DNA from 2 places in the Bacillus sp. N12A5 genome. Region 1 is predicted to be linked to the other one. Evidence: a T-box and tRNA genes for the amino acid it is inferred to sense, from the RefSeq annotation. Region 1 holds a T-box; the other holds one or more tRNA genes.
What was found. A T-box is a leader RNA that pairs with one kind of tRNA and senses whether it is charged. The one in region 1 lies ahead of tyrS (tyrosine--tRNA ligase), so its partner is inferred to be a tRNA-Tyr.
Positions count from the first base shown of each region.

Region 1 (6,211 bases):
CAGATCAAATTGCAAACTATGCAAATGCCTCAGCGCTCCTTTATCATACGTTGCCTGAAGTGAACTGGGCGGGTTTCTATTTTGCCAAGGAAGAGGATGGACAGCTTGTGCTGGGGCCTTTCCAAGGTCTTCCGGCATGTGTTCGGATTCCTTTCGGCAGAGGCGTTTGCGGCACAGCATATGCAAACGGAAAGGTGGAGCGCGTTGAGGACGTTCATGCGTTTCCGGGACACATCGCCTGCGATGCTGCTTCTCAATCAGAAATTGTGCTTCCGATTCATGTAGGCGGGAAAGTTGTCGGCGTCTTGGACATCGACAGCCCCGTAAAAAACCGTTTCGACGAAATCGACGAAACGTATTTGTCGCAATTTGTCAAAAAGCTTGAAAAAGCATTAGCACAGTAACAAAAAAAGCCCAAAACGATATCGGTTTTGGGCTTTTTTATTTTATTGACTCGTGAATCATCATACGGTTTTTTCCGCTTCGTTTCGCGCTGTAAAGCGCTTCATCAGCTTCATGCACAAGCTCTTTCAGAGACTTTCTAGTTTCGGCCGTCCAGCAGGAAATCCCGCAGGAAATCGTCACCTCGGGTTTCGTGTTTTTTCTGACTGCATAAACCAGTCGCTCAGTAATCCGTTTTCCCACCGCAACCGTCACATTCGGCAAATATATCGCCAGCTCCTCGCCCCCCCAGCGGGCGCCGACATCATGCTTTCGGATGTTGCTTTTAATCACCGAAGCCACTTGAATTAAAATCTCGTCCCCAGTCTGATGACCGTACGTATCATTTACGCTCTTGAAATTATCAATATCAACAAGAATAAAAACACCCTTTTGATGGATTTTCATGCTGTATTGAATTTTTTCATCTAAATACACCCTCGAATACAGCTCAGTCAGCTGATCTGTTTTGACAAGATGCTCTAGGCGGTCGCGGAGCATTGAGTTGGTTACAGCCAGTGTCGCGTGATGGATCAGCGCCTGAAACAGCTTGTACATTTCAAAAGTAAAAGCGTACATCTCCTGTTTCAATAAGACCGCAAAGCCTAAAAGCCTGTCGTTCTCAATCATTGGAACAGCCATCAGCGAACCGTAGCCGGCCTCCCCGAAAACAGACTGGCCATTACCGATGAAAACCCCTTTTTCTCCTTCATACAGCTTTTCTTTCAATTCATTATAAAAATCAGATGGCTTCTCTTCTTTGAAAAATGCTGTGCTGCCAGGGAGCAGTGTTTGATTTTCAAAATGGTCTATATGAAAAAAACCCACTTCTTCTGCTTGAAACGATTCTGCCATTCTCACAGCCAGATCATTCATCGTATCCGTCAGCGTCAGCCGCTGGTTCAGACGGCGTGACGTTTCATTGATCAATTCCAAATTTGCGATGCTTGCTTTGGATTGTTCATAAAGCTGAGCGTTTTCAAACGCTTTTCCCGCAGCGTTTGCGATCAGCCCCATTTCATCCAGGTAAGCGTCAGTCAGAAAACTGCCGCCCGTTCCTTCAGCCCTCAAAACCCCGTACGTTCCCTGCTGCCCTTTGATCGGAATGTAAGCGGCAGATTCATTTTTCCGTAAAATATCCCCGGTCAAATACACTTTAAGCGCAAAGGAATCGGATTTTTCCCCTTCCATATACAGCTCTTTTGCAGGAACGCCTAAACATTGATCTTGGTCGTGCGATATAAATAAAGAGAATTCAAACAGAGAAAACGTGCGGGTTAAGCTTTCTAAAAGCTGCTTCAGCACTTCTGTCTGATCAAGCAGAGAGTGGAACAGCTCTGTCATTTTGTATATCTTTTTTTGATAGATCGTTTTGATATAGAGTCTTTCCTGTCTCATGGACTGGTTTAAAAATGAAGCAACCACGTCCGGAAGCCCTTCAGGAATCTCTCCATCCTGCTTGCAAGTCAGATGAAAGCGCCTGCCGGAGGCGTCTTCAATGATATATAATGAAGCGTTAATTTTCGAAACAAAAAAACGCACTTCATCATCTTCCAATTTTGCCGCAGAGTTTGATGGTGACGTTGTAAGCGAAACACAAAGGGATGAAAAATAGGTTTGAATAGCGGAAGTCAGCCATCTGAAAGAGTCGGTAAATGTGACTTTTTCAGATTTGGTTAATAAAAAATCGAGCATATGATAATGAAAGGCAGATAATTGATCTTTAGTTTGTTCTATCATGTTTTTATCACCTAAAAGTTTACTACTAATTTTTGTTTATTATATCATAAACGGCGAATCATTAATGGAGGAATGGTTGACTTCAAAACAAATAAATTATATAATGACGTTTGTGTGAAATATTGCAGCCTTTTTGTTCAGCTTCTATGTTTTCATTTTGTTCCTTTACCATAAGGTGTATCGTGTAACTCTCTGCTGCTGGAGCGAGGATACATGAAAACAAAATGTGCATGGTCGAATAGAGCAGACGGTTTTTATTTTCCACAAAAATAAAACCAAAGGAGGAGTCACATTATGGCTCGCTATACAGGTCCATCTTGGAAACTGTCCCGCCGTCTAGGAATCTCTCTTAGCGGTACAGGAAAAGAATTAGAAAAACGCCCTTACGCTCCAGGTCCACACGGTCCAGGACAACGTAAAAAATTATCAGAATACGGTTTGCAATTGCAAGAAAAGCAAAAGCTTCGTCACATGTACGGTGTAAACGAACGCCAATTCCGCACTTTGTTTGACAAAGCTGGCAAACTAGCTGGTAAACACGGTGAAAACTTCATGATTCTTTTAGATTCTCGTCTTGATAATGTTGTGTACAAGCTAGGTTTAGCACGTACTCGCCGTCAAGCTCGCCAATTGGTTAACCACGGTCACATTCTTGTAGACGGAAGCCGCGTTGACATCCCGTCTTACCTTGTGAAACCTGGCCAAACAATCGGTGTTCGCGAAAAATCAAGAAACCTTTCTATCATCAAAGAATCTGTTGAAGTGAACAACTTCGTTCCTGAATACCTTACTTTCGATGCTGAAAAGCTTGAAGGTACTTTCACTCGTCTTCCTGAGCGTTCTGAACTTGCTCCGGAAATTAACGAAGCGCTTATCGTTGAGTTCTACTCTCGTTAATCGTTTTAAAAAACCCCTGCCGCTATGCGGTCGGGGTTTTTTTATCGTCTGATTCGTCTTTTGCCTCTGGCTGGCCAACACTTTCTCGCGCCTGCTGTACCCAATAGTCCCGCTGCAGCCTTTCTTTTGCAATCGTGCACATGAGATTCACGGTAAGCGCTCCTTTCTGTTAAAAGGTGTTGATTGGTCGTGTTTGCCCTATCTAATATACTCTTTTCCTGTTATTTGTATGCGATAAACAAAAAAGATCCTTTGCCCATGGCGGCAAAGGATCTTTTTTGTTTATTTATACGTCACAAGGAAGTATTTTTTCTTTCCGCGGCGCAGAACAGTAAATTGATCTTCGATGCGGTCTTCAGCCGATAAGATATAATTAATGTCCGTCTGGCGTTCACCGTTAATGTAAACAGCTCCGTTTTGAATGTCTTCACGCGCTTGGCGTTTAGAAGGACATAATGTAGATTGCACCAATACATCTACAAGTGAAAGCTCCTGGCTTCTGTCAGCTTCCATAGAAGGAACATCTTTAAAGCCAACTTTTACGTCTTGGGCAGAAAGCTCTTTAATATTGCCGCTGAACAACGCTTGAGAAATGTTGATCGCTTGCTCCAGCGCCTCGCGTCCGTGAACGAGCGCTGTCACTTCTTCTGCCAGGCGTTTTTGAGCTTCACGCTTTTCAGGCGCCGTTTCTGTTTTCTCAGCGTATGCTTCAATTTCCTCTTTTGATAGGAATGTAAAGTATTTTAAGTATTTGACAACGTCACGGTCATCTGTGTTGATCCAGAATTGATAGAATTCATAAGGAGATGTTTTTTCCTTATCAAGCCAGATCGCGCCGCCTTCCGTTTTTCCGAACTTCGTGCCGTCTGCTTTTGTGACAAGCGGAATCGTAAGACCGAACGCTTTTGCTCCTTCTTCTTCTGATTTTCTGATCAGTTCAAGACCTGCTGTAATATTGCCCCACTGATCGCTTCCGCCGATTTGCAGCTTACAGTTTTTATCTCTGTACAGATTTAGGAAATCATAAGATTGAAGAATCATGTAGCTGAATTCCGTGTATGAAATGCCGGATTCAATTCTCGAGCTGACCGTGTCTTTTGCCAGCATGTAATTGATGCCGAAGTTTTTTCCGACGTCACGAAGGAAGTCGATCACATTCATTTTGCCAATCCAGTCAAAGTTGTTCGCGATAACAGCAGGGTTTTCTGCTGCATCAAAATCAAGAAATCTGGACAGCTGATTTTTGATTTTTTGGGACCATTCAGATACGATGTCAGCAGTATTTAATGTACGCTCCGCTTTTTTTCCGCTCGGATCGCCGATAAGGCCTGTCGCGCCGCCCACAAGCGCAATCGGATGATGCCCCGCTAGCTGAAAACGTCGGAGTGTTAAAATAGGCAGCAGATGTCCGATATGCAAGCTGTCTGCAGTCGGATCAAAGCCTGAGTACAGGCGGATTTTTTCTTCATTCAGTTGTTTATTTAACCCTTCTTCATCCGTCATTTGCTGAATCAATCCGCGGAAGGATAAGTCTTCAAGTAAGTTTGTCATAAGATATGGCTCCTTTTTTAAACTAAAATAAAAAACGCCCCTTCGTTTACACGAAGGGACGATTGATCATCGCGGTACCACCCTACTAATAAGAGAACGCAAAACATTCGTCTTATCACTTTGCCTGATAACGGATCAGGTCCGTTCTTTCACTACTGAAAGCCTGCTCTGGCTTTGTTTGCAAAAGCGGTTCATGAGTGTATTCGATATATCCGTCTGTGCTGATTTTCACCGGCCATCAGCTCTCTGGAACGTAAGGATATTCTACTTGTCTCAATCTTTACCTTTTCATATGAAGCTATATCATTTTTAACATAAATAAAATTCCGTGTCAACGCTGCCTTTTAATCCTCCATCGTTGACAGGTCTCCGGCCGGCAAATTAAGCTCCCACGCCTTCAGCACGCGTCTCATGATTTTTCCGCTCCGGGTTTTCGGAAGCTTATCTTTAAATTCAATTTCACGCGGAGCCGCATGGGCTGCAAGCCCCTGCTTCACAAATAGGCGGATCTCTTCTTTCAGTTTATCGGACGGCTCAAATCCTTCTCTGAGTGCAATAAAAGCTTTAATGATTTCTCCCCGCACCGGATCAGGCTTTCCGATTACCCCTGCTTCTGCAATGGCCGGATGCTCGACAAGCTTGCTTTCCACTTCAAATGGGCCGACGCGCTCACCGGAGGTCATAATGACATCATCAACTCTGCCTTGGAACCAGAAATATCCCTCATCATCCATGTAAGCAGAATCGCCGGACACATACCAGCCGCCCGGCATGAAATACGATTCGTACTTTTCAGGGTTATTCCAAATGGTATGCATCATGGACGGCCAGCCCTTTTTTATGGCGAGATTGCCCATTCGGTACGGCGGAAGCTCGTTGCCCTGATTGTCAACGATCGCTGCCTCCACACCGGGAATCGGCTTACCCATTGAGCCCGGTTTGATATCCATGCAAGGATAGTTGCAGATGAGCTGGCTGCCCGTTTCTGTCATCCACCATGTATCATGGATTCGTTTGTTAAACACTTTGTGCCCCCATCTGATGACTTCCGGATTTAACGGCTCACCGACACTGAGCACATGCCGGAGTGAGGTTAAATCATATTTCGCAGCCATCTCATCCCCCGCTCCCATCAGCATGCGAAAAGCGGTCGGCGCGCTGTACCAGACATTGACGCCAAGCTGCTCAATCGTTCCATACCAGCTCTCCGGGCTGAAGCGTCCGCCGACGATGACATTTGTTGCTCCGTTCAGCCACGGTGCAAAAATGCCGTATACCGTACCTGTCACCCAGCCCGGATCAGCTGTGCACCAGTAAATGTCTTCTTCCTTTAAATCAAGAACCCACTTTCCTGTTTGGTATTGCTGAATCATCGCTTCATGGACATGAAGCACGCCCTTTGGCGTTCCAGTAGAACCCGATGTATAGTGAAGCAGATAGCCGTCTTTTTTGTCCATCCATTCGATATCCAGCCTTGTGCTCTCCTGTTTAGCTGCTTCGTCATAATTGATGATGTTTGAGCCGCTAACATCCTCTCCGCCGACTACGAATATATGCTGTAATTGAGGCAGTTTGTCAGCCG
Region 1 covers NZ_JALAMR010000008.1:124,220-130,430, reverse strand. Annotated here, with positions in the region: gene MOC09_RS10030 (GAF domain-containing protein) at 1-404, shown strand, start outside; gene MOC09_RS10025 (diguanylate cyclase domain-containing protein) at 442-2,181, opposite strand; gene rpsD (30S ribosomal protein S4) at 2,476-3,078, shown strand; gene sr7p (small protein SR7P) at 3,101-3,229, opposite strand; gene tyrS (tyrosine--tRNA ligase) at 3,361-4,629, opposite strand; T-box leader at 4,681-4,919, opposite strand; gene acsA (acetate--CoA ligase) at 4,974-6,211, opposite strand, start outside.

Region 2 (6,211 bases), on a different contig from region 1:
TTAGCTGTCACGTCTATCGCTTGTGTTTCCGGATCAAGAAAATCAATGTTTTGCGAGCTGCCCAGCCCTACAGTCTTAATAGGGACATTCTCAAACTTCTGATCCGCTTCACTATCCACTTCAATATGCAAAGTCACTTTTGACGGCGAGATCTTTTTGACGCCGTCAGGAAGCGGGATATCTGCCTCGATATCGGAATCCTTGGTGATCTTGCTTAAATCTAAGCTGACGCCGTCAATAAATTCAAGAGAATCCAACACATCCTGCGAGCCGTAAACTGTTACCTCGCTGGGGCTGGATTCTATATTTGCTATGCTGACACCGTCAGGAAGGCTTCCTGTCCGTTCAATTTTAAAGGGCACTTTTTTACTCGGGCTTGTCACCGGGACGGTAATCTTGATGACCGAGGGCTCCACATCGACAGGAAGCGCGTTTCCATCTTTATCATAGACAGTCACTTTCGCTTCCTTTTCAATCGTTTCATCTGCGTTTTCCAGGTTCACTGAAGCTTTGACAAGTGAAATATTATCGATCACATTTTTAGATCCTGTAATCTGCACATTTTTCGGACTGACAATCGGCTGCTCCGGAGAATAGCCTTTTTTCATTTTGCTTTTATTGTAGTATTCCACCTCTACGGGAAAGCTTTTGGTCGTCCGTTCTTGAATGGTTACTGTCGTAACAGACGGGTTGATTGAGATTGTCAGCCCATCCGACACATTTTTGGCCTTAAGCTCGACCTTATGTGTGCCGGTTTTCAAATGTTCCATATCGGCATATATTTCGAAGTTCTTGGTCTGCCTAGCCTTTTTCACGGCGCTTGTCGAACCTTTTATCGTGACATTTACCGTTTGCGGTACACCTGTCACGACGTAATTTTCGTCATCATAATACGCTTTGACCGGAATATCGGTCAGTGTTGCTTCATCAGTTGTTGATGTCGGAAAGAAAGATTCACCCGGTTTTTTCGGAGTCGGTGCTTGATTGCTGTTAACCGCCACATAAAGCAAGAGCGCGAAAAGCAGCGCAATGATTTTCACAGCCCAGCGGTTGTTTAAGAATTTATCCATTTTTCTTGCCCCTCCAATACCAGCGGTTAGAAGAAGTGTCTCTGGTGTTTTTCTTAAACTCGGCTTCAAGCATTTCTTTCAGTGCTTCTTCCGTCAGCTCTCTGTGAAGGTCGCCGTTCTTCGCCACACTGACGCCGCCGGTCTCTTCAGACACAATAATCGTCAAACTGTCCGTTACTTCACTGATGCCGACAGCCGCTCTGTGCCGCGTACCCAGTTCTTTTGAAATAAACGGGCTCTCCGAAAGCGGCAGATAACAGGCTGCAGCGGCAATTTCATTATTCTTCATAATCACCGCACCGTCATGAAGCGGGGTGTTCGGAATAAAAATATTGATCAGCAGCTCAGAGCTGACTTTGGCATTCAATGGGATGCCGGTCTCAATATAATCTCCCATTCCGGTATCCCGCTCAATGGTCAGCAGGGCGCCTATACGGCGTTTTGCCATATAATTAATCGCTTTTGCAATGGCCTCAATCGTTTTCTGCTGCGCTTCCTCTACAGGCGTGCCGCTCCTTGAAAAAAAGCGGCCGCGGCCAAGCTGTTCAAGCGCTCTTCTCAGCTCAGGCTGAAAGATAATAATAATTGCTAAAAATCCCCATGTTATCGCTTGGTCCATCAGCCATTGAAGTGTGCTGAGGCCCAAATATTGGCTGGCCATACGGACAAGCACGATCACGACAATTCCTTTTAACAGCTGAACCGCTTTCGTGCCGCGTATCACCATAATCAGTTTATATATCACATACCAAACAAGGAGAATATCAACGGCATTGCCGAGGTACTGCAAAAAAGGGATATCCTCAAAAGCCATTTCCTCGTCCTCCAAGAATTCAGTCATTTCGTAATGTTTGTTTTACGTGTTACGCATATGTACTTTACATAGCGAGCCCATTATACCACATTTCGATTTAGCAAGTGAAATGTGCCAGCCCTTTCAGCACGCAAAAAAAAGAGCAAAGCGCTGATACGCTTTACTCTTTTCCGTTCGGATCTAATGCACTAAATACACTTTTCCCCGCAGACTTCATTTTGTACCATGTCCAGTCGAATAACTCATTGATTTCTTCAATCTGACCGGTGACTTGTCCAGCAGAGGCCATATACTTTTCGCCGTTTACGACGGTTACATCCCCGTCTATTTTTCCTTTAATAATCAGCTTGCCGTTTTTGACAGTGACATCACCTTTGACCGTCTCACCTTCAGGCACGATCACAGTATTGTTATGCACCACAAGATTCGGCTGCTTGGACACGCTGAAATTGTGGTCATTATGCCAGCTGTTTAAAAAACCTCCGCCCATCAAAATGATGAATACCGCAGCAGCTGCGATAACGGGATGGGATCTGAACCATCTTTTCACAGAAGCTCTTTTCTTCTCCTTAGGCAATTTCGCCATGACGTTAGCGGTAAAATTCGCGGGGGCTTCAACATGCGATGTGCTCCGGACGAGCGCTATGGATTTTTCCATCTCATAAAAATGCTTTTTGCATTTCTCGCATGTCTCAAGATGTTCCTTTAATACCTGTTCATCTTTTGGAGGGATATCTCCATCAAGATGCATATGCATAAGCTGCACAATTTGTTCTGGACAGCCCATTTCATCACCCCACTTAAAGATCCCTTAATTGTTTTCTAAGAGCCTCTCTGCCTCTGTGAATCCGCGTTTTTACAGTTCCCACAGGGATGTTCAGAATCTCGCCAATTTCAATTAGTGAGAGTTCGTCAATATACTTTAATACGATGACTGTTCTGTATTTGTCAGGAAGCTTTAAAATTTTCTGCTGTATCGTGTTAGAGAGCTCCAGCGACACAACAGCATCTTCAGGCAAAACCCCATCTGCGGCGATTTGTGAATACATCGTCAAGCCTTCCGTACCAGCCACCTCTGCATCGAGGTAATAATCAGGCTTCTTTTTGCGAATGCGATCAATGGTCAAATTGGTTGCGATTCGATAAAGCCAAGTTGAAAATTTCCGGTTAATATCAAAACTGTCGATATTAACGTACGCTCTGATGAAAGCCTCCTGTGCAATATCCTCCGCCTCATGCACATTGCCAAGCATACGGTAGCAAAGCTGATAAATTTTATCCTTGTAAATATCTACGATGTCCGCAAATGCATTTTGGTCGCCTTTTTTGACTTGCTTAATTCTCTTTTTAATCATCATTTCCATATTTATCTAACCTCTGCCTTCACCGGTCTGTATGTATACGAGCTTCGTTTCAAAAGGTTTCAACTTTTTTATAAAATAAGTTTATCAAATTTTTGGCAGGGTGTAGATGGTAATTCGTGAATAAACTACCTTAACATATTTTTAAAATTACTATACAGACTGAACAGTTAGAAGTTGGAATGATTTTAAAAAGAAAAAAAGACACCTTTTGATCAAAGGTGTCTGTGACTGGGCTAGCTGGATTCGAACCAACGCATGACGGAGTCAAAGTCCGTTGCCTTACCGCTTGGCTATAGCCCAATAATGGTGGAGGGGGGCAGATTCGAACTGCCGAACCCTGAGGGAGCGGATTTACAGTCCGCCGCGTTTAGCCACTTCGCTACCCCTCCATATTCATGTAAGAAAAGAGTGCCGGCAAGAGGACTTGAACCCCCAACCTACTGATTACAAGTCAGTTGCTCTACCAATTGAGCTACACCGGCAAGATGGTGGAGGATGACGGGCTCGAACCGCCGACCCTCTGCTTGTAAGGCAGATGCTCTCCCAGCTGAGCTAATCCTCCAAATGGTGACCCGTACGGGATTCGAACCCGTGTTACCGCCGTGAAAGGGCGGTGTCTTAACCGCTTGACCAACGGGCCGTTTGTGTTCTCGTCGAGCTGACAAAAGTTATTATATACAGGTTACCACCCCTTTGTAAAGAGAAAAATTAAATTTTTTATTTTCAAACTTTTTAACTCCTTTTTTAACTGAAAAAGCCCCCCAACATTTATCATTTCTTTTATGATAGAGACAAGCGAATCAAGAGAGGAGAAACCAAGATGATGCTAGTCAGCTCTTGCCTTGGCGGCATTGAATGCAGATACAACGGCTCTCATGCCGCATCAGAGAAAATCAGAAAACTTCTCGATGAAAATAAAGCCATCATGGCTTGCCCTGAGCTTCTCGGCGGCTTCTCAACTCCCCGTGAACCTGCGGAAATCATCGGAGGCACCGGCGAGGATGTTCTCAATGGAACCGCGAAAACATTAGCTTACGCAAAAGAAATCAATGCCTCTGCCGTCATATTAAAAGAAAACAGTCCATCGTGCGGAAGCAGGTTTATCTATAACGGCACATTCTCCGGCCAAAAAATCACCGGCAGCGGAGTGACCGCCGCACTGTTAAAACGAGCGGGCTACCGCGTTATTTCAGAAAACCAGCTAGATGACATAATGTAAGGAGGGCACAACATGACTCAAGACATTTCTTTATCCTTCTATAGGCCTGAACACTTGCAGGAGCTTCAATCATTCACGCTAACCAACGATGACAAACGCTTTACCTCCCTCCCAAAAGAGGTGCTGACTCAGGCCCTTGGCATACAGGACCGGTATCCGGTTGTCATCTTAAAAGACGATCTGCCAGTCGGTTTTTTTATTTTACACACTTCAAAAGAAACGCTTGCTCCCTATTCTAACAACCCATTTGCTTTACTGCTCAGTTCCCTGTCATTAAATGCTATGCATCACGGAAAAGGCTATGCCAAAAAAGCAATGCTTCAGCTTCCCTCTTTTGTGAGCGGTTATTTTCCATGGTGCGATGAAATCATCTTGGCCGTCAATCACCTAAACTCACGAGCAAAGCACCTTTATATGAAAAGCGGGTTCCTTGATAAAGGCCGGCGAAGAATCGGGCCTCTCGGAGAACAGCTGATTCTTCATTATTTCTTATAGGCCCAAATGAAATAAAATTTCAAAAACGAAAAAACATAGTTGAAATATCATAACAGAAATGAATATACTGAATATTGAAATATATTATGTTAAAACAGGGGGCATCCTCATGTCAGAACCATTACATCTTCACCGTCTTACAACGGAATCACGCAATAGCCAAACAACAGAAATCCACAAAGCAAACACGCTCGGCATCCTCAAGATGATCAACAACGAAGATATGAAAGTCGCAGCCGCCGTTCAGCAGGTTCTCCCCGATATCAAAATAGCCGTAGATTGCGCCTGCGACTCGTTTCAAAATGGAGGCCGGCTCATATATACAGGCGCCGGCACTAGCGGCAGACTCGGTGTGATGGATGCCGTTGAATGTCCTCCCACCTACAGCGTAAACCCAGATCAGGTCATCGGTATCATGGCTGGAGGCCCCAACGCATTTTTGCAGGCAGCAGAGGGGATTGAGGACAGTGAAGAAGCCGGAGCTGAGGATCTAAAAAACATACAGCTCACTCCAAACGACACTGTCATTGCCATTGCAGCAAGCGGACGCACACCTTATGCCGCAGGCGCCCTAACATACGCCCGCAAAGTCGGAGCACATACCATCGCCCTTACCTGTAATGAAAACTCCGCCATCAGTAAGGATGCGGATCACAGCATTGAGGTTGTCGTCGGGCCTGAGGCCATTACAGGATCAACACGTATGAAAGCCGCAACCGCTCATAAAATGATTCTAAACATGATATCCACGGCAGTCATGGTCAAAATCGGCAAGGTTTACGAAAACTTGATGGTAGACGTTAACGTCAGCAACAAAAAATTAAAAGAACGCGCCATCAGCATCATCCAAAGTCTCACAAACGCTTCATACGACACAGCAAGAAACACATTAGAACAAGCCAATCAACACGTTAAAACGGCAATCGTCATGCTCAAAACAAGCACAGATCAGGAAAAGGCTAAGGCATTGCTTGATGAAGCAAACGGTTTTATAGACACGGCAATCGAATATTACCATTTAAGATAAGGAGAGACCGGGAATGGCAACAGGCGGATTAGCAATCATCCAATCAATGAAGCACAAGCTCCCTCCATCTGAGCGTAAACTTGCAGATTACATCCTAACCCAGCCCCACAAAGCAATCGAAAGCACTGTCAGTGAAATCAGCGCCTTAGCCAATTCAAGTGACGCTGCCGTCATCAGACTCTGCAAATCACTTGGGCTAAAAGGCTTTCAAGATCTAAAAAT
Region 2 covers NZ_JALAMR010000001.1:35,969-42,179, forward strand. Annotated here, with positions in the region: gene cdaR (CdaA regulatory protein CdaR) at 1-1,070, opposite strand, end outside; gene cdaA (diadenylate cyclase CdaA) at 1,063-1,884, opposite strand; gene rsiW (anti-sigma-W factor RsiW) at 2,045-2,671, opposite strand; gene sigW (RNA polymerase sigma factor SigW) at 2,685-3,248, opposite strand; tRNA gene MOC09_RS00200 (tRNA-Gln) at 3,477-3,548, opposite strand; tRNA gene MOC09_RS00205 (tRNA-Tyr) at 3,553-3,637, opposite strand; tRNA gene MOC09_RS00210 (tRNA-Thr) at 3,658-3,730, opposite strand; tRNA gene MOC09_RS00215 (tRNA-Val) at 3,735-3,810, opposite strand; tRNA gene MOC09_RS00220 (tRNA-Glu) at 3,814-3,888, opposite strand; gene MOC09_RS00225 (DUF523 domain-containing protein) at 4,069-4,467, shown strand; gene MOC09_RS00230 (GNAT family N-acetyltransferase) at 4,480-4,962, shown strand; gene murQ (N-acetylmuramic acid 6-phosphate etherase) at 5,072-5,989, shown strand; gene MOC09_RS00240 (MurR/RpiR family transcriptional regulator) at 6,003-6,211, shown strand, end outside.
Region 2: it has a tRNA-Tyr gene. The T-box ahead of tyrS (tyrosine--tRNA ligase) is inferred to sense a tRNA for this amino acid. The anticodon was not compared.